3 regions of the Pseudarthrobacter sp. NPDC080039 genome follow, and region 2 is predicted to be linked to each of the others. Evidence: riboswitches for the same ligand, from Rfam matches in the RefSeq annotation. Region 2 holds a riboswitch; each other region holds the start of a gene.
The links. Region 2 has a riboswitch for S-adenosylmethionine ahead of AB0313_RS15085 (DUF1737 domain-containing protein). Riboswitches for the same ligand answer to the same signal wherever they lie in the genome.
Positions count from the first base shown of each region.

Region 1: it holds a riboswitch for S-adenosylmethionine, as region 2 does, so the genes downstream of both, AB0313_RS12305 (cobalamin-independent methionine synthase II family protein) here and AB0313_RS15085 (DUF1737 domain-containing protein) in region 2, are expected to answer to the same signal.
Region 3: it holds a riboswitch for S-adenosylmethionine, as region 2 does, so the genes downstream of both, AB0313_RS06740 (aminotransferase class V-fold PLP-dependent enzyme) here and AB0313_RS15085 (DUF1737 domain-containing protein) in region 2, are expected to answer to the same signal.

Region 1 is NZ_JBFBKY010000009.1:80,506-90,905, reverse strand. It holds gene AB0313_RS12335 (thioesterase domain-containing protein) at 1-247, shown strand, start outside; gene AB0313_RS12330 (HAD-IIA family hydrolase) at 244-1,080, opposite strand; gene AB0313_RS12325 (TrmH family RNA methyltransferase) at 1,152-1,808, shown strand; gene fbaA (class II fructose-bisphosphate aldolase) at 1,927-2,946, shown strand; gene AB0313_RS12315 (DUF3151 domain-containing protein) at 2,947-3,369, shown strand; gene AB0313_RS12310 (uracil-DNA glycosylase) at 3,521-4,153, opposite strand; gene AB0313_RS12305 (cobalamin-independent methionine synthase II family protein) at 4,356-5,564, opposite strand; SAM riboswitch class I at 5,577-5,680, opposite strand; gene AB0313_RS12300 (adenylosuccinate synthase) at 6,070-7,359, shown strand; gene AB0313_RS12295 (DUF1508 domain-containing protein) at 7,551-7,922, shown strand; gene AB0313_RS12290 (sigma-70 family RNA polymerase sigma factor) at 8,219-8,770, shown strand; gene AB0313_RS12285 (hypothetical protein) at 8,767-9,690, shown strand; gene AB0313_RS12280 (CoA-binding protein) at 9,757-10,182, shown strand; gene AB0313_RS12275 (2-oxoglutarate and iron-dependent oxygenase domain-containing protein) at 10,187-10,400, opposite strand, start outside.
Region 2 is NZ_JBFBKY010000014.1:80,621-91,020, forward strand. It holds gene AB0313_RS15075 (O-succinylhomoserine sulfhydrylase) at 1-904, opposite strand, end outside; gene AB0313_RS15080 (rhodanese-like domain-containing protein) at 905-1,315, opposite strand; gene AB0313_RS15085 (DUF1737 domain-containing protein) at 1,312-1,575, opposite strand; SAM riboswitch class IV at 1,589-1,704, opposite strand; gene AB0313_RS15090 (hypothetical protein) at 2,118-2,285, opposite strand; gene opgC (OpgC domain-containing protein) at 2,312-2,782, shown strand; gene AB0313_RS15100 (hypothetical protein) at 2,839-3,093, opposite strand; gene AB0313_RS15105 (TetR/AcrR family transcriptional regulator C-terminal domain-containing protein) at 3,317-4,021, shown strand; gene AB0313_RS15110 (pyridoxamine 5'-phosphate oxidase family protein) at 4,028-4,492, opposite strand; gene AB0313_RS15115 (aminodeoxychorismate lyase) at 4,553-5,479, opposite strand; gene cls (cardiolipin synthase) at 5,576-7,048, shown strand; gene AB0313_RS15125 (multidrug effflux MFS transporter) at 7,065-8,363, opposite strand; gene pabB (aminodeoxychorismate synthase component I) at 8,501-10,400, opposite strand, start outside.
Region 3 is NZ_JBFBKY010000004.1:185,147-195,546, reverse strand. It holds gene AB0313_RS06765 (hypothetical protein) at 1-202, opposite strand, end outside; gene AB0313_RS06760 (CrcB family protein) at 257-655, opposite strand; gene AB0313_RS06755 (CrcB family protein) at 652-1,056, opposite strand; gene AB0313_RS06750 (metal-dependent transcriptional regulator) at 1,064-1,777, opposite strand; gene AB0313_RS06745 (class I SAM-dependent methyltransferase) at 1,827-2,585, opposite strand; gene AB0313_RS06740 (aminotransferase class V-fold PLP-dependent enzyme) at 2,679-4,097, opposite strand; SAM riboswitch class IV at 4,135-4,248, opposite strand; gene hisN (histidinol-phosphatase) at 4,401-5,213, opposite strand; gene AB0313_RS06730 (ribosome small subunit-dependent GTPase A) at 5,258-6,373, opposite strand; gene aroA (3-phosphoshikimate 1-carboxyvinyltransferase) at 6,357-7,745, opposite strand; gene AB0313_RS06720 (DoxX family protein) at 7,752-8,300, opposite strand; gene AB0313_RS06715 (sigma-70 family RNA polymerase sigma factor) at 8,496-9,350, shown strand; gene rsrA (mycothiol system anti-sigma-R factor) at 9,347-9,607, shown strand; gene AB0313_RS06705 (PadR family transcriptional regulator) at 9,903-10,364, opposite strand; gene AB0313_RS06700 (DUF4097 family beta strand repeat-containing protein) at 10,364-10,400, opposite strand, start outside.

The sequences.
Region 1 (10,400 bases), on a different contig from region 2:
TGGGACAGCGAAGATGGCCTACATTGGCAATCCCAAGGACGGGACTGTCGACTACGAGACGGCGTCCGAAACCTGGGCAGTGGTGTTCAAGGACAACATGGTGTCCAGCAACCTCCAGACCACAGGGGCCGCACCCGCCCACGCGAGCCCCGGCTGGAACCCGCAGATCTACCGGCCGCTGGTGACGGAACTGCTGGACGGGTTCTTCCCCCTGCCGCGGGGCGGCACCCGGGTCAGCATCTTCTAGATCTGGTTCTTCAAATCCGCCACCGAGTTCAGCACCTGGTTTGGCCGGAACGGGTAGGCTGCAATGTCGTCCCTGTGCGTGATGCCGCTGAGGACCAGGACGGTGTGCAGGCCCGCCTCCATGCCGGCAATGATGTCCGTGTCCATCCGGTCGCCGATCATGGCGGTCGTCTCGGAGTGGGCGTCAATCTGGTTCATCGCCGACCGGAACATCATGGGGTTCGGCTTGCCCACGATGTAGGGCTCCCGGCCGGTAGCTTTGGTGATGAGGGCCGCGATGGCACCGGTGGCGGGCATGGGGCCGTCCTTGGAAGGGCCCGTGGCGTCCGGGTTGGTCGCGATGAACCGTGCACCGGCGAGGATCAGACGGATGGCGGTGGTGATCGCCTCGAACGAGTACGTGCGCGTCTCGCCAAGCACCACGAAGTCCGGATTCTGGTCGGTAAGGATGAAGCCGGCCTCGTGCAGCGCGGTCGTCAGCCCAGCCTCGCCGATGGTGTAGGCGCGGTTGCCCGACTCCGAGCCCCCGGCGGACACCTGGTCCTTCAGGAACTGGGCCGTGGCCAGGGCGGAGGTCCAAATGTTCTCTTCGGGGATCTCCAGGCCGGACGAGCGGAGGCGGGCGGCGAGGTCGCGGGGCGTGAAGATGGAGTTGTTGGTCAGCACCAGGAAGCGCCTGGACGTATCCACCCAGCGCTGGATGAGTTCGGCAGCCCCCGGGATGGGCTGGTTTTCGTGGACCAGGACTCCGTCCATGTCCGTCAGCCAGCACTCAATCTCCTGCCCGCTGCGGTAAACCGCCGGGTTGCCTGCCACCTGGTCCTCTTCTGCCATGCCTGCCTCCGCGTCGTGATGGTTGCCCGAAGAGTCCAGTCTAGTGTTGAAGGGTGAACCAAACGCCCGGCATGACTGACGAACCCAACCACCAGCCCGGGGACGCCGAACCCGAAAAGGCGGAGGTCGGCGTCGGGCCCTGGGAAGGCGAGCTGCCCGAGGGCGGCCACTGGGACCCGGACCTGCTCGCCGACGGGGACCGGCGCAACGTGCTGGACAAGTACCGCTACTGGAAACACGAGGCCATCGTGGCGGACCTGGATTCCCGGCGGCACAACTTCCACGTGGCCATCGAGAACTGGCAGCACGACCTGAACATCGGCACCGTGGTGCGCACCGCCAACGCCTTCCTTGCCAAGGAAGTCCACATCATCGGACGACGGCGGTGGAACCGCCGCGGAGCCATGGTCACCGACCGCTACCAGCACGTCCGCCACCACCCCACCGTGGAGGACTTTGTCCAGTGGGCGCAGGGGGAGGATCTGGCAATCATCGGAGTCGATATCTTCCCGGACTCGGTGCCGCTGGAAACCTACGACCTGCCACGCGACTGCGTGCTGGTCTTCGGGCAGGAGGGCCCCGGCCTGACGCCGGAAGTCCACGAGGCCGCCGTCGCCACCCTGTCCATCGAACAGTTTGGCTCCACCCGCTCCATCAACGCAGCCTCCGCTGCAGCCATCGCCATGCATGCCTGGATCCGCCGGCACGTCTTCAACCAGCACGTGTAAGCCCCCGGGGCGTAATCCAGAACACTCCAAGCCCCGGAATGGCTAGGATGGTGCCAAGCCGTAAGCGGTCTACTTGAGGGTTATCCACCCACAGACGAAACTCAGCAGAGGAGCCAGCATGCCCATTGCAACCCCAGAGATCTACGCCGAGATGATCGACCGCGCGAAGGCCGGCGGATTCGCCTTCCCCGCGGTCAACGTCACGTCCTCGCAGACGCTGAACGCGGCACTGCGTGGCTTCGCGGAGGCGGAGTCCGACGGCATCGTGCAGGTCTCCACCGGCGGCGCCGCCTACTGGTCCGGCGCGTCCACCAAGGACATGGTTGCCGGTTCCCTGGGCTTCGCGGCGTTCGCCCGCGAAGTGGCCAAGAACTACGGGGTGAACATTGCCCTGCACACCGACCACTGCCCCAAGGACAAGCTGGACGGCTTCGTCCTGCCCCTGCTCGAAGCTTCCGAAGCCGAGGTCAAGGCCGGCCGCAACCCGCTGTTCAACTCCCACATGTGGGACGGCTCGGCAGAGACCCTGCAGGAGAACCTGCGGATCGCCCGGGACCTGCTGCAGCGCACCGCCGCCGCAAAGATGATCCTCGAGGTGGAGATCGGCACCGTCGGCGGTGAGGAAGACGGCGTTGAGAACGCCATCAACGACAAGCTGTACACCACGGTGGAAGACGCCCTGGCCACCATCGACGCCCTCGGCTCCGGCGAGAACGGCCGCTACATCACCGCCCTGACCTTCGGCAACGTGCACGGCGTCTACAAGCCCGGCGGCGTCAAGCTGCGCCCGGAGATCCTCAAGGACATCCAGGCGCAGGTGGGCGCGAAGATCGGCAAGGAGAACCCGTTCGACCTGGTCTTCCACGGCGGCTCCGGCTCCTCCGACCAGGAGATCGCCGACGCCGTCTCCTACGGCGTGATCAAGATGAACATCGACACCGACACCCAGTACGCCTACACGCGTCCCGTGGCAGACCACATGTTCAAGAACTACGACGGCGTCCTGAAGGTGGACGGCGAAGTGGGCAACAAGAAGACCTACGACCCCCGCGTCTGGGGCGCCTCCGCTGAGGCCGGCCTGGCAGCCCGAGTGGTGGAAGCCACCAAGCAGCTCGGTTCGGCCGGAAAGACCTTCTAAATGTCGGATGAGTTCCGCCGGAACCTGATGGGTCCGGAGCCCACGCTCCTGCCTGCCGAAACCGAGGTGTACGGGCAACTGGAGGCCGGGCACGAGGCCCTGGACCTGGTGGAAAAGCACCCCACGTCCTCGCTTCTCTGGGCCGTCCTGGCCGAGGAAGCGTGGGCCGAGGGCCGCACCATTGACTCCTACGCCTATGCCCGTGTGGGCTACCACCGCGGCCTGGACGCGCTGCGCCGCAACGGCTGGCGCGGCGTGGGTCCCATCCCCTGGGAGCACGAGCCCAACCGCGGTTTCCTGCGGGGCCTCTACTCCCTGGGCAGGGCTTCGGCGGCCATCGGTGAAGCGGATGAGCCGGAGCGGATCGAGAAGTTCCTTAACGATTCCGACCCCAAAGCCAAGGCGGCCATCGAGGGCTCCTAGGTCCCCACCGGCTCCCAGGCTTCGCTCCGCCCAGGCAGGGAAACCTCGGCGGCGGAGGGCCCCTCCATATATCGACGGCGGCCGGTCAACTTTCGGATGAAAGGTGACCGGCCGCCGTCGTCTTTGGTGGTTGAGCCTGTCGAAACCCTGGCTAGCCCTTGTTGGCGATGCCCGTGCGCGCCATGGCGTCTGCGTAGGCCGTCCGCATGTCCTCGAGGTACTCCTCCTGGCGCGCCGGGGAGCCGGCGAATGCGCGGCCACTCAGTGAGCGGACCTTGTAGGTCTTCAGGCCGCGGCGCCACAGCAGTGGCACTTCGGTCTTCAGGAGAAGGTTGGCCAGCCGGTTGGCTTCCGTGCCGTGTGCCACGATTACCGAGGCCCGGGGGACCAGCGCCAGGAACTTCAGCAGGGGCTTCAGGCCCGCCTGGACCTGGTCCGGGGTGAACTTGCCGTTGGCTTCGCCCGGGACGTGCCAGGGGTGGACGTTCCATGGCATCACGAACTCGGGGCGCAGGCCCAGCTTCCACTGGATGCCGAGCATGCGGGTAGCGGCATCCTGGTCGCCGGGAGTGATGAACCCGGACGGATCCGCCTCGCCGATGTTGGAGAACAGGCTGATGATGCGGCATTCCTCCACGTCATGCATGGGGTCCACATAGGGAACTGTGGTTCCGGGCTTGGCCTCCTGCAGGGAGTCGCACAGTTCGTTGACGGCGGCGACGCTGGGTTCGTAGCGGCGGCTCATGAGCTGTTCGTGGAATGTTTCGGGGGCCAGGGCTGTCATGAAGGGCTGGTTCTCCTGCGGGGATTGGCATTGCTGCCGACACCGAAACGGGCACGCGGGCGCGCGTCATGTCGGTGGCGGTTGATTGGGGTGGGCCGGAGCTCGCCGGCCTTCCCCAGTTTAGCAAGCCCCCGGAAGCGAAACGCCGGCTGCCCTTCCCGGTGATGGAAGGAACAGCCGGCGCTCCGGAATATACTGCCGGCTACCAGAGGCGCTGGGTGGCGCGGCGGGCGCCCTCTCCCAGTGCCTCCAGCTTGGCGAATGCGATCTGCGGGTGGACACGGCCGCCCAGTCCGCAGTCGGTAGAGGCGATCACGTTTTCCCGGCCCACCACGTCGGCAAAGCGGACGATGCGGTCTGCCACCAGGTCCGGGTGCTCCACCACGTTGGTGGCGTGTGAAACGACGCCCGGAATGATGACCTTGCCGTCGGGCAGTTTGGTGTCCTCCCATACGCGCCACTCGTGTTCGTGGCGGACGTTGGCGGCTTCGAAGGAGTAAGCGCCGGCGTTGACCTGCAGGACGGAGCCGATGATGTCCGCGAACGGGATGTCCGTGGTGTGCGGGCCGTGCCAGGAGCCCCAGCAGACGTGGAGCCGGATCTGTTCCTGCGGAAGGTCCCGCAGCGCCCAGTTGGTGGCTTCGACCCGCAGCTGGATGAACTTGAGGTAGTCCTCCAGCGAGGGCTCGGGGTTGATCTGGTCCCAGCTCTCGGCCAGGGACGGGTCGTCGAGCTGGACGGTGAGGCCGGCGTCGATGATGGCCTTGTATTCCTCCCGCATGGCATCGGCGCACGCGTAGACCAGTTCCTCGTCCGTTTTGTAGTACTCGTTGGCCACCCGGGCGCACGAGCCGGGGGAGAGGGAGGCGACGAAACCCTCGGTGAGGCCCGCGGCAGCGAGCCCGGTTTTCAGGTTCCTGATGTCCGATGCCACCAGGTCGTGGCCCGTGTAGGTCAGGGGACCGGCAATCTTGGGCTGTGCCACGCTTTTCCGGTGCGTGAGGATACCGGAGGCAGGATCGTTGTACGCCTCGTTGAAGGCCTGCCGGTCGCGCCGGTCGGGGAAGGAGGTCAGGACCACGTTGCCGGGGGACGAGCGGCGCACTTCGGCCTCCGCCCAGCGGTCCACGTTGGTGGGTTCCAGCCCGCCGAGCCGGGCGAAGGAGTAATTCCACCAGGCCCCGTAATCAACGGTGCTGGACATGGTGTGCCCGTATTCGCCGTCATTGGGGATGTCGATGCCCAGGTCTTTCTGGCGCTGCACTACATCCACTACGGAAGCCTCCAGCAGTTCAAGGAACTCCGGGGTGAGCCCGTTGCTTTCCTTGGCTGCGTTGGCCGCGATGAGCTCAGGGGTGCGGGGCAGTGAGCCGGCGTGCGTCACGCGGATGTGGTCGGTGTTCTTGGGCATGCTGGAACTTCCTTTCCATCGGTCCTGGCAGTAGCACCTTCGGCCGGCAGCGATCTGCCGAACCGTGGTTGCTGCGGCGTCATCAAGCCAGGTCTCTCGGCCGCTCCGGATGGTTCCCTCTCACTTAAATCCAGAGGGCAGGGTCCGGGCAAATCGGCTTTGGTTTGTGTCGGGCCAACATCCTGGTGGTGTCCATGCTCAACGCGGACGGCCGTCCTTCCGGGACTCCTCGCCGGCAGATCTCCGGGCCGGCCGGGGAGGCTGGGGACGAATAGCACGCCGCCCCTGTTGCCCCTCGATGCGTGAAGGGCTGCGGCGGGCCAAACGGTGGATAAAGTGCCATATCCGCTAAACTTGGGTGGTAAGAGCCCCGGAACTCTTGCTTCGCTGTGCTGTCCCAACGCGGCGAAGGCCGGATGTTCGGGGCATTCTCATGAACGGCGCTGTGCGGGCCCGCCACTTGGTGGCCGGACGCGGGCAGCCCGAACGAATGGGGGAGGATCCCATGCCAGCAATTGTGATCGTAGGAGCCCAGTGGGGCGACGAAGGAAAAGGCAAGGCCACCGACCTGCTGGGCGGCCGTGTTGACTACGTCGTCAAGCCCAACGGCGGCAACAACGCCGGGCACACCGTCGTCGTGGGCGGTGAAAAGTACGAACTCAAGCTGCTGCCGGCAGGCATCCTCAGCCCCAACGCGGTCCCCATTATCGGCAACGGCTGCGTGGTGAACCTCGAGGCCCTCTTCCAGGAAATCGACGGACTTCAGGCCCGCGGCGCGGACACTTCCCGGCTCCGGGTCTCCGCCAACGCCCACCTGGTGGCCCCGTACCACCAGGTCCTGGACAAAGTCACCGAACGCTTCCTGGGCAAACGCGCCATCGGCACCACCGGCCGCGGCATCGGCCCCGCCTACATGGACAAGGTGGCCCGGCTGGGCATCCGCGTCCAGGATGTCTTTGACGAATCCATCCTCCGCCAGAAGGTGGAAGGCTCACTGCGCCAGAAGAACGAACTCCTGGTCAAGGTCTACAACCGCCGCAGCGTGGTGGTGGATGAGATCGTGGAGTACTTCCTGTCCTTCGCCGAGCGTCTCCGCCCGCTGGTCATCGACAGCACCTTGGTCCTGAACTCCGCCCTGGACGAAGGCAAGGTGGTCCTGATGGAAGGCGGCCAGGCCACGTTCCTGGACGTCGATCACGGCACCTACCCGTTCGTCACCTCTTCCAACCCCACCGCCGGCGGCGCGTCGGTTGGCTCCGGCATCGGGCCCACCCGGATCTCGCGCTCCATCGGCATCATCAAGGCCTACACCACCCGCGTCGGTGCGGGTCCGTTCCCCACCGAACTCTTCGACGAGATGGGAATGTACCTGCAGAAGACCGGCGGTGAATTCGGCGTCAACACCGGCCGGCCGCGCCGCTGCGGCTGGTACGACGCGGTCCTGGCCCGCCACGCTTCCCGCGTGAACGGCTTCACGGACTACTTCGTCACCAAACTGGACGTGCTCACGGGCATCGAACAGATCCCAGTGTGCGTGGCCTACGACGTGGACGGTGTCCGGCACGACGAAATGCCCATGACCCAGACCGAGTTCCACCACGCCAAACCGATCTTCGAATACTTCGACGGCTGGACCGAGGACATCACCGGCGCCCGCACACTCGCGGACCTCCCGGAGAACGCCCGGAACTACGTGCTGGCACTGGAAAAGCTCTCCGGAACCCGCTTCTCCGCCATCGGCGTGGGCCCCGACCGGGACCAGACCATCGTGGTGAACGACCTCATCAACGACTGATTTCCGGGCACATGCCGCCTGGGAACGGGTGGGTATTACGACGACGGCAGGCACCTTGGCGGGTGGCCTGCCGTTTGTCTTCTGCCGCGGTGGCATGCAATTTACACAGGCTTAACGCGGACGGTCTTGTGAGTGTGGTGGCGCCGCGGCCACACTCGGTACTACCCCCTGGTGCCCAAGGAAGGATCGTCATGGCCGGAAGATTTGAAGCATTCGTCGACGCTGAGTCGTTCTTCCGGTTCCGGCTGCTGGCCCCGGACGGGACGGTGATCGCCGTTTCCGGCCCGTTTGAGGACAAGGCAGCGGTGGCGGCCGGGATTGCCGCGGCACGGGAATGTGCGGGAACGGGCCTGGTCACAGACCTTTGCCCCGCTGGAACATCCTCCCGTCCCGCAGCCGTAACCCCTGCAGCCGGTGCCGACGTCCCGGCCGGGACGTCCGCCGCCGTCGAACCCGCCTGCGGCGAGGAGCGCATGCCCGCCAGGCTGCACGCATTCACGCTGGCCAGGGTGCCCCGGCGGCAGGCGACGCTGCCCCGCTGGACCCGGGCGGCAACCCGCTGACCGCCCGGGAGAAACTTCGAAAAAAGTTTTTGGGATTCGCGTAACCCTTCCGGGCGGTTCAGCGATTACCCCTATGAAGTGCCGGTCTGGAACCTGTCCCCCATCACGTTCCAGGCCGGCTCTTTTGTCTTTCCGCATGGTTGGCTGCATCGTGGCGGACCCCCGGCCGATGGCTTCTTCCCGGCGCCGTGGCGGTTCCGGCGGCGTGGTTACCGGAGGGTAAGGTAAGGGCAGCGTTCCGAATGTTCTGAGCGCCTGCCTTGCCAACACCCTTCTTGACGGAAAGCACCACGTCAGTGACCGATGCACAGACAGACGGGGCCCCGGACCGGTCATTTTCCGGGACTGCTGCCTTCAGCCTCGTCTACAAGACATACGCATCACAGGTCCTGGGCTATCTCACCGCCCGGGGAGTCGAGGATCCGGAGGCCGCCATGCAGGAAGTGTTTCTTTCCGTCCTTCCCCGGCTTCACACGGTGCATGGCGGGGACGCCGGGCTGAGGACGTTTATTTTCTCGGTTGCACATGCACGGATGGTGGATGACCACCGCCGCCAAAGCCGGACACCCGTCAGGCTGCCCTTCGAGGCAGCGACGGACCAGCGCGAAGACAGCTCGGCGGAAAAGGAAGCCCTGCAGCGCATCTCGCCCCGGGAAGTCCTGGCGCTCCTCGACGGGCTGCCCCGGGAGCAGCGGGACGTGCTGTCGCTTCGCCTGGTGGGAGGCCTGACAGTGGAGCAGACGGCGGAGACCATGGATAAGAGTGCCGGTGCAGTAAAGCAGCTCCAGCGGCGCGCATTGCTCAAACTCCGGGAACTCAAGGAAGTGAAGGAGTACCTCACCCCATGACATCTTCCCGGGACAACCTCGTCACGCTTGTTGACGGCATCCTCCTTGAATCCGGCTTCGATCAGGACTCGGAGCTTCGTGACGCCCTGCTCTCGCTGGGTTCCCTGGCCTCGCTGCCCGCGCCGGCACCCAGTGGGGAGCTCGCCGCATTGATTGCCGCAGGCGGACTGTCCAGCCCGGAGAAGGCTGTCCACGACGAATCCCCGGATACACCGGCTGACGGCCGGAAGGCGGGTACCCAAACCGGAGACGAACTGGCGCGCCGCCGTCGTCGCCGGCACCGTCCCACAGCGCTGGGACTGGTCCTGGTGGCAGGAATGGGACTCGGAGTCGGCGGCGTGGCGGCCAGTTCAACCAATACCCGTACCAGTGCGGTGGAGCACCTGCTGGAGGACTGGGCTCCGTGGAGGGGTTCCACCACCGGGACGTCCGCGGTGGCTTCCGGTTACCGTGGGCCCACCCTCGCGGCGGACGGCGACCTTCCCGGTGCTGCTTCCGTCCCGGCGCCCCATCTGGTGGACGACGCCGCGGACCTGTCCTCGAAGCTCCTCCGGCGTCAGGGTGGCCACAACGGCACAGCATGCCCCGGTCCGCTGCGCCGCAACGCCGGCATCGGTGTGCGAAACTGCGCGGCGGGATCCGCCGCTGCCGCACCGCAAAGCAACACAAACGGCGGCGGCACGGACGGCCGGGGCCCCGGAGCGGCGAATGGGACGCCGGCAGGGGCGGGCGCCGCAGAAGAAGGAAAGGCTGAACTTCCGGCAGCGACTGCCCTGGCAAACAGCGGCGGCGCGTCCGGTCCTGCGGGCCGGAAGCCGGACACTTCCCCGGGCAACGCCGGTCCGGCGCCTGCCCAGGGACAGTCCGGGGAAGCGGGCCCACAGGGCGGTGGCCAGAAGAGCGTTACCCCGGCGAAATAGCGGAGGGGCGGCACAACCGCCCGGCGGTTTCCGCGGTGCCCGGCGTAGTTCACGTAGGCTGGCCCCATGGGCCACACGAATGATCCTGCAGTAACCGAACGCCTTATGCGAACCAAAGGACGTTGGGCCATCGTCGGTCTGACCACCAATGAAGCGCGCCCGGCCTACGATGTTTCGCTGTTCGTCCGCGACCGGCTCGGCATGGAAATCATCCCCGTCAACCTGCGCGGCGATGCCGTCCATGGCGAAACCGGGTACCAATCCCTCGGTGACATCCCCGCGGAGAAGCAGCCGGTCGACGTCGTGGACTGCTTTATTAACTCGGAAAAGGTGGGCGGCGTGGTGGACCAGGCTATTGCTGCGGGGGCAAAAGCCGTGTGGCTGCAGCTGGGGGTCATCGACGAGGCAGCGGCGGAACGCGCCAAGGCCGCAGGGCTGGACGTAGTGATGAACGCCTGCCCGGTACAGCTCGCGTGGAAGTACAACCTTTAGCGCTTCACGAACCTTGGCGCTTGAGCAGCTCCGGATAGTGCCGTTCGGTGACGTCAGGGTGCGCGCGCATCCGGCCTTTGAGCATGTTCATGCCGAAGGACGCCAGGAGCGGGTTGGCAGGATCATCAGTGATGCCCCGGGCAGCTGCCTTCAGTTCCGGAGCCAGCGGCAGGGGCTCGATGACCGCATCAAGCCGCGGCGACCAGAAGAACGGCACC
Region 2 (10,400 bases):
GGGTGTACTGCGGATGCGACTTCAACAGCGGATACTTCACCCAGCTGACGGCAGGCTGCTGTTCAAGCCACTCGGCGAGGCGGAGGGCAGTCGCGGAGGAGTGCTTCACCCGCAGGCCCATCGTCTCCAGGCCCTTGGTCAGGACCCAGGCATTGAACGGGGAAAGCGCGGGGCCGGTGTGGCGCATCAGCTGCTTCACCGGCCCGTCGATGAATTCCTTGGTGCCCAGGATCGCACCGCCCATGACCCTGCCCTGGCCGTCGATGTGCTTGGTGCCGGAGTAGACGATCACGTCCGCGCCCAGGTCACCGCAGCGCTGCAGCAGGGGAGTGGCAAAGACGTTGTCGGCCACCACTGTGGCGCCCGCGGCGTGCGCCAGTTCGCTGACCGCGGCGATGTCCACGATTTCCTGCATCGGGTTGGACGGGGACTCGAAGAAGACGGCGGTGGTGGGCTTGGAGAGGGCTTCACGCCATTGGTCCAGGTCCGGCCCGTCGACGAACACGGTCTCCACGCCCCACCGCGGAAGGATTTCGTTCAGGATCACGAAGCAGGAACCGAAAAGGGAACGGGCAGCTACCACCCGGTCGCCGGCAGCCAGCAATGCACCCAGCGCAGTGAACACGGCGGACATGCCCGACGCCGTCGCAAAGCATGCTTCGGTGCCTTCCAGCAGCCTGAGCCGCTCCTGGAACGTGGCCACCGACGGGTTGCCGTAGCGGGAGTACACGAACCGCTCGTCTTCCCCGGTAAAGGCTCGTTCGGCCGCGGCCGCGGACTCATAGACGAACCCGGAGTTGAGGAAGAGGGCTTCCGAGGTTTCCTGGAAGTTGGTGCGGTCCAGCCCGCCGCGGACAGCCTGGGTATCGGGGCTCCAGCCGGAGGAGTCTTGGTTGAAAGTCACTTAGTTCTTCCCGAGGTTGGTGGGCAGGCCGCGGTTCTTCCAGCCATTGAGGGTGCGTTCGCCGTACCGGTCGGGGTCGCCTTCGAAACCCTCCAGGACGCTGTAGGCCGTGAAGCCCGCCTGCGTGGCTGCGGTGGCTGCGGCGATGGAACGCTGGCCGGAACGGCACAGGAACACCAGTTCCGTGGCAGGGTCCTGGGGTGCCTGCTCCTTGAGGTCCTTCACGAAGTCGGGGTTGGGGATGCCGCCCGGGAAGGTCCACTGGATGAAGAGGGGGTCGTTGTCGGTGGCTTTGGTGTCCGGAATGCCAATGTGGGCCCATTCACCCTCGGTGCGGACATCCACCAGGACGGCGCCCTGCTCCAGTTTGGCCCAGGCTTCCTGGGGCGTCAGGTCCCCTGCGTAGCTCATGCGTGGCCCTCGCCGTCGAACTCGCCCTCCAGTTCGTCCACGGCAGTGGCCACTGCGGCATCCGCGGACGCGATTGCGGCCGGAAGGACGACGGCCTGCGCCACGATCACGCTGGTGCCGTTGAACGTTGCTGCCGGGCTGCCGTGCAGCACGTAGCCGTCCGCCAGCGCAGCCGAGATCCGTTCACAGAATTCACGGTTGTCCGCCCCGGTAATCAGGCGGTAGGACAGTCTTTCGTCAGGGGCGGGTGCGTCAGACACGACGGATCTCCTTCTTTCACGCTTGCAGCTCGAATCGGTCGATATGCCGAGTATTCACCTGAGGCACCCCGCCGCGAAAGGGAGGGTTGCCGACCGGCCAGTCAGGGCTTAGCACCGGTACTCATTACTCCCCAAAAAAATAACACCTGAGGCGCCAACCTGCACCGCCGCCGTCGTCATGTTCCGTAATTGAGCGGGCGGCAGGGCGATAAAGTTCTTACCGGGGGCGCCGCCCCGTCTCCAGAGCAATGAGTACGTGGGTCCTTGTCAGCATGCGGGCACACGTATCGCACCACCACGCCGCCGGCGGGCGGAACCGTCCGTGTTCCGCCGGAACCTTCCTGGCAGCCGCACTGATCGCCCTCGTGGCCCTGTTGGTCCCGGCAGTGCCGGCCCGGGCGGCAGACACGGCCCCGGACAAGGGAAAGCCGTGGCTGGGGGCCGTGCTCGAGTGGGGTGAGGATACCGCCGCCGGCTTCAGCGACCGGCTCGGGGCCAGTCCCGCCGTCTTCGGGCACGACATCACCGTTCCCTACCGGGATTCAGAACAAAATGACCTCGACGGCTTCCTCCAGCAGGCCGCAACCAAAGGGTCGCACGCCCTGCCAGCAGCCGGCCGACTGCCGGAAGGCATTCCGGAACGTGGCGGCGGCGTTCAGGAAGTACGACGGCGGCAGGGCCACCATGGTGTGGGCGCCGTACCTGGGCACGGGCTACCCCTTCGACCGGAGCCGGAATGCGCCGCAGCCCGGAAGCGAAGGTTTCGCCCTGCTGGATACGAACGGCAGCCGCGTTCGCGCTGGCCTTCCTGTCCTGGGGCAATCCCTACCTGGCCAACACCTACGACGTCCGCCTGGCGCTCGTACCGGATGCCGCCTACCGCCCCATGTATGACGCACTCTTCGGCCGGACGTACCTGGCCCCCGGCCGGCTGCTCGTCGTCCTGGTCCTGGTGGTGGCGGCCTATGCGTTCCTCAGCGCCTATTGGAAACCGGTGCAGCGTCTACTTGGCTGGTTCCTGATCCCGCTGGGCAGGGCAACGCTTAACGTCTTCATCATGCACGTGGTGCTGATCGCCGTCGTCCCCAATATTCCCGGTCTCCAGCAACAAAGCAGCTTTCTCAACACAGCGGCCTATGCCGTGGTCCTGGGGCTGTTGTGGGTCATGGTCCGTACCAGGTTCCTTTTCCGAATCATCCCCACATGAAAAATGCTGCGGCACCTGTGCGTGCCGCAGCATTGATCGTCTACTGCTTGTTGCCCTTACACGAGTCCCGGATAGCTGCTCAGGATGTAGTCCGCGGCAGCCGGGCCCTTCATGCGAAGGCCCCGGTGGCCGGGTGACACCTTGGTCTTCATCGCGGCCCAGAACTTTGATTCCGGGCGGGGGGCCTGCTGGTTGATGAAGCACCAGCTCGTGTAGAGCCCGTAAAGGCGGTCCGGATCCAGGGTGGTTTCAGACGCCTGGTCGAAGTAGGTGGCTTCGTTGAGGAAAATGTCGAACTGCGAATGTGCCATGACGGCGTCCCTTCGCTCGGTGCTCGGTGCCGCTATTCGGCTACAGCAGCGGACCTCGATGCCCTGCACGGGGGCAAAGAAGGGTGAATTGGGCCTTTATACCCCTGGCCCAGAAGCGGCGCTAACTCCGTATCTACGATGTAGACTTTACTCGTAGACTACAGATACGGCAAGCGACTGGAGTAACTGGTCGCATGAAGCGCCGGCACTCAGGACGGACAAAATGGCTTCCCCAAAAACGGTGACAACAGCCGGCCGCAAGGCCCCGCTCAGCCGGGAGGTGGTGCTGGCCAAGGCCTTGGAAATCGTGGATGCCGAAGGGCTGGATGCGTTGACCATGCGCCGCCTGGGCATGGAGCTTGGCCGGGATCCGATGAGCCTTTACCGGTACGCCGAGAACCGGGCCGCCCTCCTGGATGGAGTCTCGGAACTGGTCCTCAACCAGCTCAACATCCATCCCGAGGACCCGGACTGGAAAGAGCAGCTCCGGAAAATCGCGCACAATTTGCGCATGCTGGCACTTAGGCACCCCAACGTGGTGCCGCTGCTGGTCACCCGGCCCCTTTCCACCCCGCTGGGCCTGCGCCCGCTGGGCACGCTGCGGCCCCTGGAGCAGATCCTGTCCCTGCTGGTGGCCGCAGGATTCGAACCGGCCGATGCGCTGCACGTCTACCGCGCCTACTACGGCTTCCTCTACGGGCACATCCTCAACGAACTGCAGGAGTACGTGGTGGACCCTGAAGAGAACGAAGTCCTGCTGCGGCTTGGCCTGCACCGCCTCCCCGCCAAGGAGTTTCCAAAGCTGCGCGCCCTGGCCCCGGCGCTGGCGGAGTACGATGGCGCCACGGAGCTTGACCAGGGACTTACCATCCTGCTTTCCGGGCTGGAGGCACAGCTTTCCAGGCAGGCTGCCCGTTCCGGTCGCTGACGACGGCTACTCGAACGAGGCCCGGCGCCGGTCCTGGAGGCGGGTGTTCCAGACATCAGGCCTGTTGACTTTGAACCGGCGCCCTGTCAGCGCTTTGGCGTTGAGCCTGACGTAATTGGCCTTCTCGCCGGGCTGCCACGGCTCCAGGCCAAGGCCGTCCACAGCATCCCTGACGGCCTGGTCCTCGATGATTTCCGTGTCGCCCCGGACCACTACGCTCCAGGCCTGCTCACTGGAGGGATCATAGCCATCGATTTCCAGGGCTGCCGGCCGTTCCATCCGTGCGCCCCACAGCTTTGAGCCCGGAGCCGTGCGGAAGACGATGCTGCGCAGATGGACAACGTAGTTCACCGGGAAGATCTCCGGATGTTCATCCACCACAATGGCCAGCCTGCCCACCGTGTCGGTGTCGAGCAGTTCCCAGCAGTCGTCGAAGGACAGTTTTTCGATCGGCAGGTTTCGCGAGTCCATGATCCACACCTTACGGGTGATCAGGGGGCGGGAAAAGGGACCGCGGCGCCGGGCGCAGGTCTAGTGGATGCCGGCGAAAAGTCCGCTCAATTCCGCTGTCAGTTCCTTCTGGACTGCCGGGGTGCCGATTTGCTTGCCGTCGATCGTGTTCACGGGTGCCAGCAGGCGGACGCTGGATATCAGCCAGACAGCGTCGGCGTCCAGCAGATCCTGTGGCTCCAGGGGGCCGTACCCCAGTTCCCAGCCTGCCGCCTTGGCGGCGGCGAAGAGTGCGCCCTGGGACGTTCCGGGCAGGATGCCGCTGTCCAACTGAGGTGTGATGAGCCGCTTAACCGGAGTGCCGTCGTCGGACTTCACGTGCGCGAGCAGCACGGTGGAGGTTGGGCCTTCCAGGACGCGGCCGTCGGAGGACAGGAAGATGACATCGTCCGCACCCTGCTTGTGGGCATAGCGGAGTGCCGCCATGTTGACGGCGTAGGAAAGCGTCTTGGCGCCAAGGAGCAGCCAGGGTGCCCGTTCGGCCACATCGCTGTCATAGCCACGGTCAAGGAAGATCACGTCGATGCCTGTTTCCCGCTGGCGGCGGCCGGACGCACCCGCCGGGGACGCCTGCACCCAGGCCGTGGGAGCCGGGGCGCCCTCCACCCCGCGGGTCACCACCAGCTTGACTACCAGTTCATCAGCCGCGGGGTCTGGCGGCGGGTTTTCCGTCCGGTGCCGGGACACGGCAGCAGTGATGGCCCGGCGCCACACGTCCTGCTCCGGAATGGCCAGGTCCAGTGCCGCCGCAGAGCCGGCAAGCCGGTCCAGGTGGGCCTGCATTTTCCGCACCGACCCACCCACAGCCAGCATGGTTTCAAAGATGCCATCGCCCCTGGTAACCCCCAGGTCCGTGACCAGCAGCTGGGGCTTGGACGCATCGGCCACCCGGCCGTCGGGGAAATCGGGGTCGAGGAAAAGGAGAACCACGGGTGCTGGAGAGGTCATGGCACCAGCTTAGTGCGGTGCCGCGGCTAAGCTGGGCGGAGTGCACCGGCCGGAAGCCGTTCCCCGGAGCCCAATCTCCCGGGAGTTATAGACGTGTTGTGGCCTTTTTCGCTTGCCGGCACCGCGCCGACATGGGTAGTGGTGCTCCTGGGCTTCATCGACCTGGCCATCAGGGTACTCGCCCTCGGCATCATCCCCGGCAACAGGCGCCCCACCACGGCCATGGCCTGGCTGCTGGGCATCTTCTTCATCCCGTTTGTGGGCATCGTCCTTTTCCTGCTGTTCGGCAACTTCCAGCTGTCCAGCCGCCGCCGCGCGCAGCAGCAGCTGGTCAACGACCGGGTGCAGGCCGGCATCACTGCGCTCTCGGACGCCGAAAGCGACTACCCGGGTCCGGAGTGGGTCACGTCCGCCGCTGAACTCAACCGCACGCTGGGGTCGCTGCCCATGGTGGACGGCAACACCGTGGACCTTATCCCCGGGTACCCGGACTCCATCCTGGCCATGACGCAGGCCGTGCGGAAGGCGAAGAAATTCGTCAACGCCGAGTTCTACATCATGAGCTCGGACCACGTGACCAATGATCTGCTCACTGCCATGGAGGAAGCCGCGGAGCGGGGCGTGGAAGTGCGCGTCCTGTTCGACCACATCGGCACGCTGCGCATCAAGGGCTACAGGAAGCTGCTCAAGCGCCTGAGGGCGGGCAAGATCCAATGGAAGCGGATGCTCCCGCTCCTGCCCATCCACGGCCAGTGGCGCCGGCCGGACCTGCGCAACCACCGCAAGATCATGGTGGTGGACGGCGAGGTCGCCTTCACGGGGTCGCAGAACCTGATCGAGCCCTCCTATAACAATCCCCGGCACCGCAAAGCGGGCCGTGAGTGGGTGGAGCTGATGGCATGCCTGCGGGGACCAATCGTCACCACCCTGAACGTGGTCTTCGCCACCGACTGGCTGAGCGAAACGAACGAGTCACTGGAACAACAGCTGCAGCTTCCGGCGGATCCCGAGCCCGGCGGCGTCACGGCCCAGGTAGTACCCAGCGGGCCCGGGTTCATCACCGAGAACAACCTCCGTCTGTTCAACACGCTCATCTACTCCGCCCAGCACCGGATCTCGATCTGCAGCCCCTACTTCGTTCCGGACGATTCGCTGCTGTATGCGATCACCACCGCGGCCCAGCGCGGCGTCGACGTAGAGCTGTTCGTCTCGGAGAAGGGGGACCAGTTCCTGGTCCACCACGCCCAGCGGTCCTACTACGAGGCGCTCCTGGAAGCCGGCGTGCGCATCTATCTGTACAAGGCCCCGTTCGTACTGCACGCCAAGCACTTCACCATCGACGACGAGGTGGCCGTCCTGGGCTCCAGCAACATGGACATGCGGTCCTTCTCCCTGAACCTGGAGGTCTCGGTGATGCTCCTGGGCGAGGACATCGTCAACAAGATGCGGGCGGTGGAGGACACCTACCGGGACATCTCGCACGAGCTCAAACTCGCGGACTGGCTAACCCGGCCGCTCGCTGCACGGTATGTGGACAACGTGGCCCGGTTGACAGCCACGGTCCAATAGGGCGGACGGCACGTACTTACCCGTCGGCACCTACCCGTTGGCCGCCGTCGTTCCCTGCGTGCTCGGGCCAGCCGCCCTTCCGGTACGCAGGAGTTCCCAGGGCCAGCACCAGGACCGCCAGGGCGCAGCTGCCGATCATGACGCAGACCATGGACAGCGAGTTTCCGCCCAGGACCCCTACCAGGGGACTGACGAGCCCCGCCACGCCGGACTGGAGGGCTCCGATGACGGCCGCCGCCGTCCCTGCCATATGCCCGTAGTTGTGGAGGGCCAGGACGGAAGCGTTGGCCGGGATCATTCCCTGCATTGACAGGACCAGCCACAGCCCGGCGACCACTCCAAATGCGCCGCCGGCACCGGTTGCCACCACCAGGAGCAGCAGCAGGGCGAAGCCCAGCTGGACCAGGAGGGCGGTGCGCAGGAGGCGTGACGGCGGAAATTTTCGGACCAGGGCGGCGTTGAGCTGGGCTGACAGCACCAATGCCGCGCCGTTGAGGGCGAAGACCAGGGCGAACTGCTGGGGGCTGAGGCCGTATTCGTTCTGGAAGACAAAGGGCGAGCCCACCACGTAGCTCATGATCAGGGCCAGGCCCAGGCCCGGGATGACTGCCAGGGCCATGAAGTGCCGGTCCCGCAGCAGCGTCCAGTATGCACGGGCCACATGCCTGGGGTGGCCGGAACTGCGCCGGTCCTCCGGCAGCGTTTCCGGCATGAACTTCACGACAACCGCCACAAGAACCAGCCCGATGAGAGCCAGCGCATAGAACCCGATGAGAGCCAGCGCATAGAAGACGGCGCGCCAGTTCCAGGCTCCGGCGATGGCTTGCCCCACGGTCGGGGCCAGGAGCGGTGCCACCCCGATCACCAGCATCAGCCGGGACAGCAGCCGGGCTGCGGCGGAGCCGACGAACCGGTCGCGGATGACGGCGAGGGCCACCACGGCGGCGGCCGCGTTGAAAAAGCCCTGCAGCACGCGCAGCCCTGTGAGCGTTTCGATGTTTGGCGTCATGGAGCACAACAGCGAGATGGCGACGTGAAGTGAGATGCCGATGAGCAGCGGCAGCCGCCGCCCAAACCGGTCCGAGAAGGGGCCGATGACCAGCTGGCCGATGCCGGCGCCCACGAGCGTTCCGGACAACGTCAGCTGGGCGGCCGCCTGCGTGGTGTGGAGGTCCGCCTCCACGGCGGGCAGGGAGGGCAGGTACATGTCCGTGGTGAGCGCCGGAAGCGCCGCCAGGGCCCCGAGCATGAGCACATACTTGAAACTGCGCGGTGCCTGCCTGCTGGAGTTTTGGGGATGGGATGGTTCCGTCATGCGGCAACCTACCTTGTGTGGGCGCTTGGGTCCGCCGCATGGCTTGGGCGGGTCAGCTGACCATCAGGTGCCTACCCCCGGCTGGTTCCTCCTAAACGGTCGTCCGCACTGTGGATAGGGGAACCGGTCACCTGGAATCAGTCGTCGGGGAAGTCCGCACCGAGGGTGGAGAGCACCCCGTGGGCCTTTGTACGGATCTCCTCATATTCATCGTCCGGTACGGAATCCGACGTGATGGCGCCCCCGACGCCGAGGGACAGTTCAGCCGTTGCGTCACCCGTCGTGCTGACCACCAGGGTCCGGATGGCGACGGCGAGGTCCGCCGCCCCGTTGAGCGAAAAGTAGCCGATGGCGCCCGAGTAGAGGCCGCGGGGCCCGGCTTCGAGCTGGTCCAGGATGGCCATGGTGCTGATCTTCGGGGCACCGGTCATGGAACCGGCCGGGAAGCACGCTGCCACCGCCTCCGCCCGCAGGGCACCGGGAAGGAGGCGGGCGTCGATGGTGCTGACCATTTGATGGACCGTGGCGTAGGTTTCGATCGCACACAGCCTGCTGACGGTCACCGATCCGGGCTCGGCAAAGTGGCTCAGGTCGTTGCGCAGCAGGTCCACGATCATGATGTTCTCGGCCCTGTCCTTCAGGGACGTGGCCAGGTCGGTGCGCAGTTGCCGGTCCTCTTCCGGGTCGGCTGCCCGGCGCCGGGTGCCCTTGATCGGCTCGGCGCGCATCCCGCCGTCGGACGCTATCTTCAGGAACCGCTCGGGCGAGGTGCTGGCCACAGAGAGTTCTCCCAGCCGCAGGTAGCTGGCGAACGGGGCCGGGTTCCTCCGGCGCAAGGCCAGGTAGGTGGTCCAGGGATCCAGCGAGGCGGCCGGGATCCGGGCCTCGAGGGTGGTGGTCAGGCAGACCTCGTAGGTGTTTCCCTCGGCGATCTGGTGCTGGGCGGCGGTGATCTTCTCCCGGTACCGTTTGCCCGTGTCCCGGCTCCGGAAGACAGGCGGTTCAGGAAGTACGACGCCGGTGCTGGCGCCGGCTTCCGCTGCTCGGCCAGGATCGGCGCGGATCGCGGCATTCTCAACAGCCGTGCGTGCCTGAGCCAGCCACTCGCCGGCGTCGGGAGCTTCCAGGGCCAGGAGCCAGACGGCACCATCGGCGTGGTCCAGGACCAGCGCCCGGCCGGCAAAGATCAGGGCGGCATCCGGCGTGGGCGCCGAAACGTCGCTGCCGCCGGTTTCACGCTTGAGCTCGTAGCCGAGGCAGCCGAGCCAGCCCAAGGTGAACTCGCCGGGGTATCCGTCCGGGACGGCCACCGCCCGCCGGCCCCACACAGTGTCCAGCCAGCGGAAGAACGGGCCCGGAACGGTGGCCGTGCACGAGCCCGCCTTGATCCGGCTTACGCCTGCGCGGTGCGTCACCAACTGGCCGAACGTTCCGCCGTCGTCCGCCATGATGCTGAACCGGCTGCGCTCCGCTGCCGTCCGTGCTGCCTGGTCCCCCGCGTCCTGTCCAGCGTCGTCCTTGCCGGCAGCCGCATTCGAGGAATCCAGCCAGACGGCATTGGCAGAGCGGCCGTACAGGGCGTGGAACAGCGCGGGCGCATCGGAGATGGCTGTCAGGCGCTCGGCATGCAGGCGCAGGCCGCGGCGTGCGGACAATTCAGGCGCCAGCGCCGGTGCCAGGGCGGGCAGATAGGGGAGGAGCTGCAGCAGCTCGGCCGGAGCCGAGCCGTCGGCAAGGTTGTGGACCCGGAGGTCCGCATGGCCGGGGACGTCGTCGCGGCCCAGCCACTCGTCCTCCTGCGCTGCCCACTGGTCCCAGTACGGCTCATACGTCGCCCCGTCGCGGTCCAGCGCCCGCGTCCTGCGGATGTCGTCGGGAGACTCCGCCCATATCACTGCTTGGAGCATCGGCCGGGCTGCCTCTGCCGCTGCCCCCACTCCCTCGATAATCACGATCTCCGCGGGCAGCGTCACCCTGGTGTCGCCGTCGTAATGGTTCTTCCAGTCCCAGCTTGTCCAGGTGGCGGCCTCGCCGCGG
Region 3 (10,400 bases), on a different contig from region 2:
CGTACCCGCAGACCGCACATTCCAGATGGACCCATACGGGCCGCTTGCCCGTCCTGTTGGCACGCGATTGCACCAGCCAGGGTGGGGGATTGTCCAGGATGGCTCGCAGTTCTGCTTCCGACATCCACTTCGGCAGGCCGTGGCGCTGTGCCATTTCCAAGGGGACATCGAGGGTTATTGCTGCATCACGTCTGCTGATCATCACCTTCCACGATACGGGAGGCGGCCAAATCGCCGACTGCGGCCCGGTGGGGGCCTAACCAGCCAGCGCGATTCCTGCGGCCGCGGCGGCAAAGCCCAGGACCAGGTTGACCACCACGTTCAGCAGGGCGGAGCCGAAGCGTGCCTCGCTGACCAGGCGAATGGTGGCGGTGGTCCAGGAGCTGAACGTCGTGAGGCCTCCTGCGAGGCCGGTCGCCAGGCCCACCTGCCATTCGCTGCCAAGCCCCATCCCAGCGGTCAGGCCATGCGCCACGCCGATGACGAAGCACCCTGCCACATTAACCAGCAGCGTGGCCCACGGCCAGTGCAGCCTGGCGCTTCCATCCGTGCGGACGCTGCGGATGCTGCTGTGGTGGGCAAACCAGCTGTCGACGGCGAACCGCAGCAGCGCGCCCCCGACGCCGAAAATTCCCACCAGGACGGCCGCGGTCATCGCCGCCCGTCCTGGTTGCGTGAAACGAACCTGCCGGTCCGCCACCCGGCCCCGGCCGCCGCAAGGCCCAGGACCAGAGACAACCCCAGGTAGGTGATCCACACCGGGTGTGCCTGAGCGCGGGCCAACTGGCCGGAGGCAAAGATGACCGCGGAAAACGTGGTGAAGGAGCCCAGCAGGCCCGGCCCCAGCGCGGCGCGGAGCCAAAAAGCTGTATGCGGGCGGGCGATCCATATCGTAGTGAGTGCCGCCAGGACGAAACTGCCGCTGATGTTGATGGCCAGCGTGGCCCAGGGAACCGACCCCGGAGTATCAGGGAACGCCAGCCCCAGCCCGTACCGCAGTTCGCTGCCGATCAGCCCTCCGGCCGCGACGGCCAGCCACGCACTGCCCGTTGGCATCGCCACGTCAGCGGCCGCCCAGGACGCAGCCGGAATGCGGGGTGTCGCTCGACACCCACAACGCGGAGGCGATCTCATCGGCAAGGTCGAAGTCGCGGGACGCGCCGGCGCCGCCGATCCGCACCACCAGGGCGCCCCCGAAGGGCCGCCGTCCCACCACTTCGACGTCGGCGTCGAGGTCTATGTCCTGGGCGGCGAGGTACCGGAGCAGTTCGGGATTGTCATCGCTGATCCGCGTGATCCGCCCGCTGTGGCCCTCGTCCAGATCAGCGAGGAGGTGGGCCCGCGGCATCAGCACCTGGCCGTCGGCAGTGGGAATGGGGTCACCGTGCGGGTCCCGCTTGGGGTTTCCGAGCTTGGCGGCGACGCGTTCGATAAAGGTGTCCGATACAGCATGCTCCAGCTGTTCAGCCTCATCATGGACCTCGTCCCAGCTGTAACCGAGCCGCTGGACCAGGTAGGTCTCAATCAGCCGGTGGCGCCGGACCATGGACAGTGCCAGGCGGAGGCCGGGCTCGGTCAGCGTGACGGCGCTGTAGGGCTTGTGGTCAACCAGGCCCTGGTCCTTGAGCTTGCGGACCATCTCCGACACGGAGGAATTCGCCACACCCAGCCGCTGTGCCAGCTGGGAGGACGTGATGGGCTTGTCCTGCCATTCCGTGAATGAATAGATGACCTTGACGTAGTCCTCGATGGAGGAGGAGGGCGCGCTGGTCTTCACAGGCTCAAGCCTACCGGTTTGGCCGGGACGGCACTGTGTGGTGTGCCGGTTACGCCTTGACGGCGCGCCACGCCAGCGTGAGGTATGGAAGGTCAAGCTCCTGGCCCGGGGCGTAGGCGAGGTGTTCATGGAGGTACCAGTCCAGGTTGGACAGAACTTTGGCGCGCGTGGCCTCGCCGGCGCGGAGGTAGTAGCTGCGCGATTTGGTGAGTTCCATCAGGTCTGCCGTGGTTACCGTGTCCTGCCAGTGTGTTACATGCCCTTCGATGCCCCGGAATTCGGGCCCGACGACGGGTTTGTGGCCCGGCCGGTAGATGTCGCCGGCGTGCATGATCCTGGAGAGCCGGTGCACCCACGGCACGGAGGTATCCAACTGGTTCCACACGAGGCCGAGGGTTCCGTGCGGGCGCAGGACGCGGGCGAGCTCCGTGCTTGCCGCCAGGGCATCACACCAGTGCCAGGCCTGGGCAACGGTGACGACGTCGAAGCTTGCGTCCGGCAGGCCAGTCGCCTCCGCAGTGCCGGTCACGGCGGTGGCGGCCCGGCAGTGGGCCTTCAATTGGGCGAGCATGTCTTCCGACGGGTCGACGGCGGTGACGTCCAGTCCCATCTCCAGCAGCAACGCGGTGAACTTTCCGGTTCCAGCGCCGACATCAAGGGCATCGTGGGCTCCGGCGGGGACCAGCCAGCGGGCTGATTCCTCCGGGTAGCCGGGCCGCACCCGCTGGTAATGCCTGCCGCCGTCCTGGAAGCTTTGCCCGAGCTCCCGGCGCCGCCCGTGATCGAGCCTGGGGCCACCCCGAACCACGCGTGGCCTCCTTCTGACGCTGCCGATTGTGGATGTCTTTCGAATCTACCGCACGGAAGGCATCGCCGGCGTGGCGGAAGGAGGCAGCCCGCCCTAGTCGTCGATGCAGGGCGCGGCGCCGGCCGTCCCGGGGGTGTTGGGGGCCCAGTGCGGGTAGGTGCGGGTGTCGTTTGCGGGCACCCAGCGGCCCGCGTCAACCACGTAGTCCCAGCCCAGGCCGTCGGCGCGCAGCGCCTGGATTCCCGCGAGGAGGCGTTCGGCGTCTTCCAGCCGCGAGCCGACGCCGAAGCTCGCCCGGAGGGAGCCGGACGGCAGCCCCAGCCGCTTCAGGAGGGGGTGGGCGCAGAAGCGCCCGTCGCGCAGGCCCACCCCGTGCTCCGCCGAGAGATAGGCGGCCACCAGGCCCGCGTCGTAGCCTTCGACGGAGAAGTTGACCACGCCGATGGTGTCCGTTTCCGGGTTGGTGTCCTTGAAGATCTGGTGGACCGTTACGCCGTCAATGCGCTGCAGGCCCTCAACCAGGAACGAGCGGATGGCGGATTCGTGGGCATGCCAGCGGTCCTGGTCCAGCCCGGCGATCACCTGGGTGGCGCGGGCCAGGGTGGCGGCCCCGAGGACGTTCGGCGAGCCCCCCTCATGGCGGGCCGGTCCGGTGGCCCAGCTGACGCCGTCGAGCCTTGCTTCCTTGACTGCGCCGCCGCCGGCGAGGTGCGGGACGCCCGAGTCCAGCCAGTCCGGCCGCCCCACCAGGACGCCGGCCCCGAACGGCGCGTACAGCTTGTGGCCGGAGAACGCGAGGTAGTCCACGTCGTCGGCGCTGATATCCACCCGCCGGTGCGGCGCCAGCTGGGCAGCGTCCACCACGATCCGGGCGCCGTGCTGGTGGGCCAGCGCGGCCAGGGCGCGGATGGGAAGGATCTCGCCGGTGACGTTGGATGCGCCGGTCACTGCCAGCAGGCTGACCCCGCCCTGCGCCAGTTCGGCACGGACAGACTCCAGCGTGCCGGTGATGGTGTCCGCGGCGACGATGCTGCGGTGCGGGACGGCCTGCCACGGCAGGAGGTTGGCGTGGTGTTCGATGTCCAGGTACAGGACGTCCCCGTCCGGACGTCCTCCAGTTGCGGGCAGGCAGCCAGCCAGCAGATTCAGCGAATCGGTGGTGTTGCGGGTGAAGATCACGGAATCGTCAGGGCGGCCGCCCACGAAGTCGCGGACAATGCTGCGGGCGTTCTCGTACACTGACGTGCTGATCTGGGACGCATACCCGGCCCCGCGGTGGACGCTGGCGTAGTAAGGCAGGATCTCGTTCAGGTAAGCCGAGACCACAGACAACGCGGGGGCTGACGCGCCGTAATCGAGGTTGGCGTAGCGTACGTGGCCGCCGGAAATCAGTGGTGCCTGGATTTCCGCTCCGGTGACGGCGGCGAGGGGCCGGCCGGCAGCGGCGCGGCGTTGATCGGCAGCGGCAGCCTGGGCGATAGCGGGCTGGGGGGAGACGGTGGCAGTTGTCACAGAGACCTCACTTGACTACAGGACTCCGGCATACAGGAATCCGCGCTTGCCGCATCCGCTCCGGACCGGCCTGGTCGTCACCCGGGGCACCCCACCGCGAATGGAGGGTTGCCGGCCAGCAAACCGGGGTTTTGCGCTGGCACTCGTGACCTGCATAAAAGCGTAGGACATGGGGCGCCCAGGATTGAAGCCAGGGCGATTGTTAAGGCGTTTGTTACGCGTGGGCGAATAAACGACGCCGGGCGCCCCCTTTTAGGGGCACCCGGCGTCGCAATATTCGCTGTAGCGGTAAAACCGCGGCTGTTAGAGCAGGTCGTCCAGGTATGGGTTCAGGCGGTGCAGCACTTCCGAGTGCAGGATCGAGTTGGTGGCCAACGCGTTACCGCCGAACGGGCCGTCTTCGCCCTCGAGGGACGTGAACCGGCCGCCGGCCTCCACCACAATGGGCACCAGGGCCGCCATGTCATACAGGTTCAGTTCCGGTTCACAGGCGATGTCCACGGAGCCTTCTGCCACCATGCAGTACGACCAGAAGTCGCCGTAGGCACGGGTCCGCCACACGTCCTCGGTGAGGCCCAGGAACTCGTCCAGGTTGCCGCGTTCCTTCCAGCCGCTGAGGCTGGAGTAGGAAAGGGACGCGTCGGAGAGCTTGGACACGTTGGAAACGCGGAGCCTGGTGGCGGCAGCCAGGGACCTGCCCATGTACGCACCCATGCCTTTGGCCGCCCACCAGCGTTTGCCCAGGGCCGGGGCGCTGACCACGCCCACAACGGGCTCGCCTTCGTCCACGAGTGCGATCAGGGTGGCCCAGACCGGCACGCCGCGGACGAAGTTCTTGGTTCCGTCGATGGGATCGATGATCCAGCGCCGCGAACCGTGCCCGGTGCTGCCGAACTCCTCGCCCAGGACGGCGTCGCGGGGGCGGGAACGCGAGAGCTGGCCGCGGATGGCTTCCTCGGCGGCCTTGTCCGCATCGGTGACCGGCGTCAGGTCCGGCTTGGTCTCAACGCGGAGGTCCAGGGCCTTGAAACGGCTCATGGTCTGGTCATCCACGGAGTCGGCCAGGACGTGGGCCAGGCGCAGGTCATCGTTGTAGCTCGAAGCGGGTTGGATCATGGTTCCAAACTACCGTCTGCCGACGCTTCTGCCGGGAGAACGCGTCAGTTGACGCTGCCGAGCTCCTTGGCGTCCTGCGCTTCCATCCGTGGGTCCGTCCCCAGAAGGCGCCGCAGGGACGCCAGCCTGGCGGGACCGGTGGGCCCGGCGTGTCCATCCGCCACCCAGCCATCGAGCCCGCAGTCAACGGCGCTTGCCGTGTGTTTGCAGCCGCGCTCGCAGCTCTCGATCCCGGGGGAGAGGTCCGGGAAGGAGCGCAGGATGCGGTCAGGGTCCACGTGCGCCAGGCCGAAGGAGCGGATGCCCGGGGTGTCGATGATCCAGCTGCCCGGAGGCGCGTCGGACAGGCGCAGAGCCAGGGCGGAGGAGGACGTGTGCCTGCCGCGGCCGGTCACGGCATTCACCCCGCCGGTGGCACGCTCGGCACCGGTGAGCGCGTTCACCATGGTGGACTTGCCCACCCCGGAGTGCCCCAGCATCACGGTGACTTTGCCGTCGAGGTGCGCCCGGAGGTCTGCCACCGCAGTTATGTCCAGCCGGGCGGAGAGGCCGTCGTCGGACCGCGCGTCTATTCCCGAGGCCTGGGCATCGGCGGTGCGGCTGATGATCACGGGGAAGTCCAGATGGGTGTAGTTGGACAGCAGGTCCGCCGGATCCTTGACGTCGGCTTTGGTGACCAGCAGGATCGGCTCAATGCCGGCGTCATAGGCCGCCACCAGGGCGCGGTCGATGAACCCGGTGCGGGGCTCGGGGTTGGCTGCGGCCACCACGATCACCAACTGGTCCGCGTTGGCGACCACGGCCCGCTCCACGGGGTCGGTGTCATCTGCGCTGCGCCGCAGGAGCGTCTTCCGGTCCTGGATCTTCACCAGCCGGGCCAGGGTGTCAGGCGCCCCGGACACGTTTCCAACGAGCGATACGAAGTCGCCGGCAACCACCGGCGACCGGCGCAGCTCGCGCGCGCGGGCGGCGATGACTACACGCTCTTCCTTCGAGTCCTCATCCACCACAGCCGTGTACCGGCCCCGGTCCACGGTGATGATCCGGCCGGTGACGGCATCGTCATGGCTGGGCCGGTCCTTGGTACGTGGACGTGAGCCTTTCTTGTTTGGGCGGATGCGAACGTCTGATTCGTCCCAGGAATCAGTGCTCCGCGCCACTGCCACGCCCTTCCGGTCCCGGCTGTGCCGAAGACCCTTGGGACAGCATGGCTGCCCACAGCTCCGGGAAGTCGGGCATGGTCTTGGCGGTGGTGGCGATGTCCTCTACCTGCACGCCTGGCACAGCCAGGCCCAGGATGGCACCGGCAGTGGCCATGCGATGGTCTGCGTAGCTGTGGACGACGCCCGCGTGCAGCGCCGCGGGCCGGATTACCAGTCCGTCATTTGTTTCTTCGGCGTCGCCGCCGAGCCGGTTGATTTCCGTCACCAGGGCCGCGAGCCGGTCCGTCTCGTGTCCCCTCAGGTGTGCGATGCCGGTGAGCCGGGAGGGGCCGCTGGCCAGGGCGCACAGCGCTGCCACCGTGGGAGCGAGTTCACTGGTGTCGGCAAAAACGCCGCCCCTGATCTCCGGGCCGCCGGTGACGGTCAGGACGCCGTCGGCCAGGCAGACCTTGGCGCCCATCCTGGCGAGGATGCCGCGCCACAAATCTCCCACCTGCTGCGTTTCCGCGGGCCAGTTGGGGATCCGCACCGTACCTTTCGAGGCCAGGGCTGCGGCGAGGAAAGGGCCCGCGTTGGAAAGGTCCTGTTCGATCCGCTGATCGAAGGCGCGAATGGGTCCCGGCGCCACCACCCAGTGGTTGGGGACGGAGTCGTCCACTGACACCCCCACGCCCCGGAGGACGTCGACTGTCATGTTGATGTGGTCAAGGCTCGGCACCGGCTTTCCCACGTGTTCAAGGTGCAGGCCCTCGTCAAACCTTGCCCCCACCAGGAGAAGGGCCGAGACGAACTGGGAGGAGGCGCTGGCGTCGATCACCAGGTGGCCGCCGCGGACTGTGCCGGTCCCTTCCACCGCAAAGGGGAGCGACGACGGCGCGCTGCCGTCTTCCGCCGCCACGGCCACGCCCAAGGCCTTGAGGGCCTCGATGATGGTCCCCATGGGACGCTTGCGTGCGTGCGGGTCGCCGTCGAACAGGCTGGCTCCGTTGCGCAGCGCCGCCAGCGGCGGGACAAACCGCATGACGGTGCCGGCAAGCCCGCAGTCGATCCTGGTCCGGGATGCTTCCGCTGCCGCGTGGAAGGGAAGCACCTCCAGGTCAGGCCCGAAAGCGCCGTCGCCGGGCACTTCGGTGATGGTGGCGCCCAGCTGCCGGAGCGCGTCGATCATCAGGGCGGAATCCCTGGAGTGCAGGGGCGCGCGCAGCCGGGACGGTCCGTCTGCAAGGGCTGCCAGGACCAGGTACCTGTTGGTCAGGGACTTTGATCCCGGCACCGTCACTGTGGCGTCGACGGGCCCGGCCGCGAAAGGCGCGTGCCAATGCTGGGCAGGGGTTCCGGATTCGTCCCGGGCGGCAGCTGGTGCGGTCATTCGTGCTTAGGCTTTCGTTGCTTGGTCGACGGCGCGGCGTACAGCCTTGTCCGCCTTGTTCAGCTTTTTGGTGGTGGTCTTGCGGGCGTCGGCGGCCAGGTGCGATGCGTTCCGGCGGGCATCCGCGGCGAGGTGTTCGGCGCGCCACGCAAGGCCCGGCTTGCCGGCCGTATCCACTGAAGCGAGCAGGGCGCCGCCGCCCAAGGAGAGGTTCTTGAGCAGCTGGTTCCGCCGGTTCTCACGGCCTTCCTTGCTGCTGATGTCCGCGCTGCGCCATTCGACGAAGGTGTTCAGGAGGGAAATGACCGTGAGCAGGGCAGCCGAAAGCCTGGAGAACTTGCCGAGTCCGAACAGGACGCCGGCCCCGACCTGCGTTCCACCGATGACCCGGGCAAGGGTTTTCTCATTCGCCTGGAAAGGGAGCGAAGCTGCAGCCTTGCGCAGCAACGGCGAAAGCTGCTGTGCGGTGTCGTCGGAGTTCTTGAGCTTATCCAGTCCGGCGAGAACGAAACTGGAGGCAAGCATGGGCCGTGCGAGCGTGCGGACAAAGGACATGGATTTCCTCCTGGATGGACGAACCGCGGCAAGCGGCGGAGTCGGTCCTAGTCTTGCACTTTTGGGGAATATTTGCCCGTGTGAGGCGGTTGTCCATGTCGGGTCCGAGACAGGGGACCTGGAGATCATTCACCCGAAACAGAGCGGAGTTGGCCCTTGGGGAAGGTGTTGGACGGAACCAGACAGGCGGGCCCGGTGGCAGTGGACAAGCTGGCAGCCGGGGCTCCGGAGTACGGCATGCCCCGGTCCGGGAGGCTGACAGTAGACTTGAAGGCAATGAACACCCTGGATCCGGCCGTCGCGGCCATGTATGAGGCTTCCCCCGGCGAAGTGAACGGCAGGGCAGGAAGCGAACCCCTGGCCTCCGGCCAGGCAGGTCCCGAGCCATTGGACGCTGAAGCGTCAGGCGATGACGGCACCTTGGACGTCTCCGCGGAGTCCGTGGAGCAGCGCCGCCTGCGTTTTGAGCGTGATGCCATGCAGTACGTGGACCAGCTGTATTCAGCGGCCATGCGCATGGCGCGGAACCCGTCGGACGCGGAGGACCTGGTCCAGGAGGCCTACACCAAGGCGTTCTCGGCCTTCCACCAGTACAAGCCGGGGACGAACCTCAAGGCATGGCTGTACCGGATCCTGACGAACACGTACATCAACCTCTACCGCAAGAGGCAGCGCGAGCCCCTGCAGTCCAACTCGGACAGCATCGAGGACTGGCAGCTTGCCCGGGCCGAATCGCACACCTCGAGTGGCCTGCGATCGGCCGAAGCTGAGGCTCTGGACCACCTTCCGGACTCGGACGTCAAGCGGGCCCTGCAGGACATTCCGGAGGAGTTCCGCCTGGCCGTCTACTTCGCGGACGTGGAGGGCTTCGCGTACAAGGAAATATCGGACATCATGAACACGCCGATCGGCACCGTGATGTCCCGGCTCCACCGCGGCCGGCGAATGCTGCGGGACATGCTCGCGGAATATGCCGCTGAGCGCGGATTCAAAACGGCCGCGGATACGTCGGATGCGGCAGGAAGCAAAGCACAGGAGAACAGGAAATGAGCGACTGCCAGGGATTGGGCGATTGCGACGACACCCGGATGCAACGCATCTACGAATACCTTGACGGGGCACTGACCCGCGAGGACCTGACCGAGATCAAGAACCACCTTGACGAGTGCCCTGAGTGCACGGAGCAATATGACCTTGAGTGCGTCATCCGGAACATGGTCAAGCGTTCCTGCAAGGAATCCGCTCCGGACAACCTGAAGAACGCGATCCTGGACCGGATCCACTCCATCCGCAGCGTCGAAGCATAGGTTCAGGACTTTCCCGCCGGGTAACGGCCACAGACACCAAAGGACCCCGCAAGCCGAGTGGCTTGCGGGGTCCCTTGCTTGAACCGTAGTTCCTGGCATTTGCCTAGGTGTTGGGGCGCTTCCCGTGGTTCGCGCCGCCACGCTTACGGTCACGACGCTTGCGTGCACGCTTGCTCATAGCTGGCCTCCTTACTGTTGGTACTCAAAAGAGCTGCCCTCCAGTCTCCCACATCATGTGGCGGCCCGCGAACCGGCAAGGCCCGATGACCTGCGGTTGTACACCAAGGTCCTTGTGCTAGGGCTCCAGCGCGCCGCCGATGGTCGCCCGGGCGTGGTCCAATGCGGTCCTGACCGTCTCCAGAACGGCGGGGCTGAGGGGCCCGTGCAGGGCCCGGCGGCGCAGATCCGACTGCAGCCCGTCGTTGAACTGCTGCAGGACAAGCTCAACATCCAGCCGCCGTGCGGCTGCGGCGATCCGTTCCTCGACTCCGGCGAGGTCCACCCGCCGCCGGTTCAGTTCGGCGAGGCCGGCGGCGGTGAGGCGGTAGTTGGTGCGGCGTCCGGCGGCCTCGGTGGCCACCAGGCCGTCCGCCGCGAGTTTGCCCAGTCGGGGATAGATGGTCCCGGCGCTGGGGGAGTAGGTCCCATCAAACCGGTCCTTCAGTGCCTTGATGAGCTCATAGCCGTGTTTTGGGCCGCCTTCGAGCAGGGCCAGGAGGTAGAGGCGCAATGCGCCTCTGGCGAAGACCGGTGGCATCAGTTTGTTGGGGCCCCGCCGCCCTTTGCTGGCGCG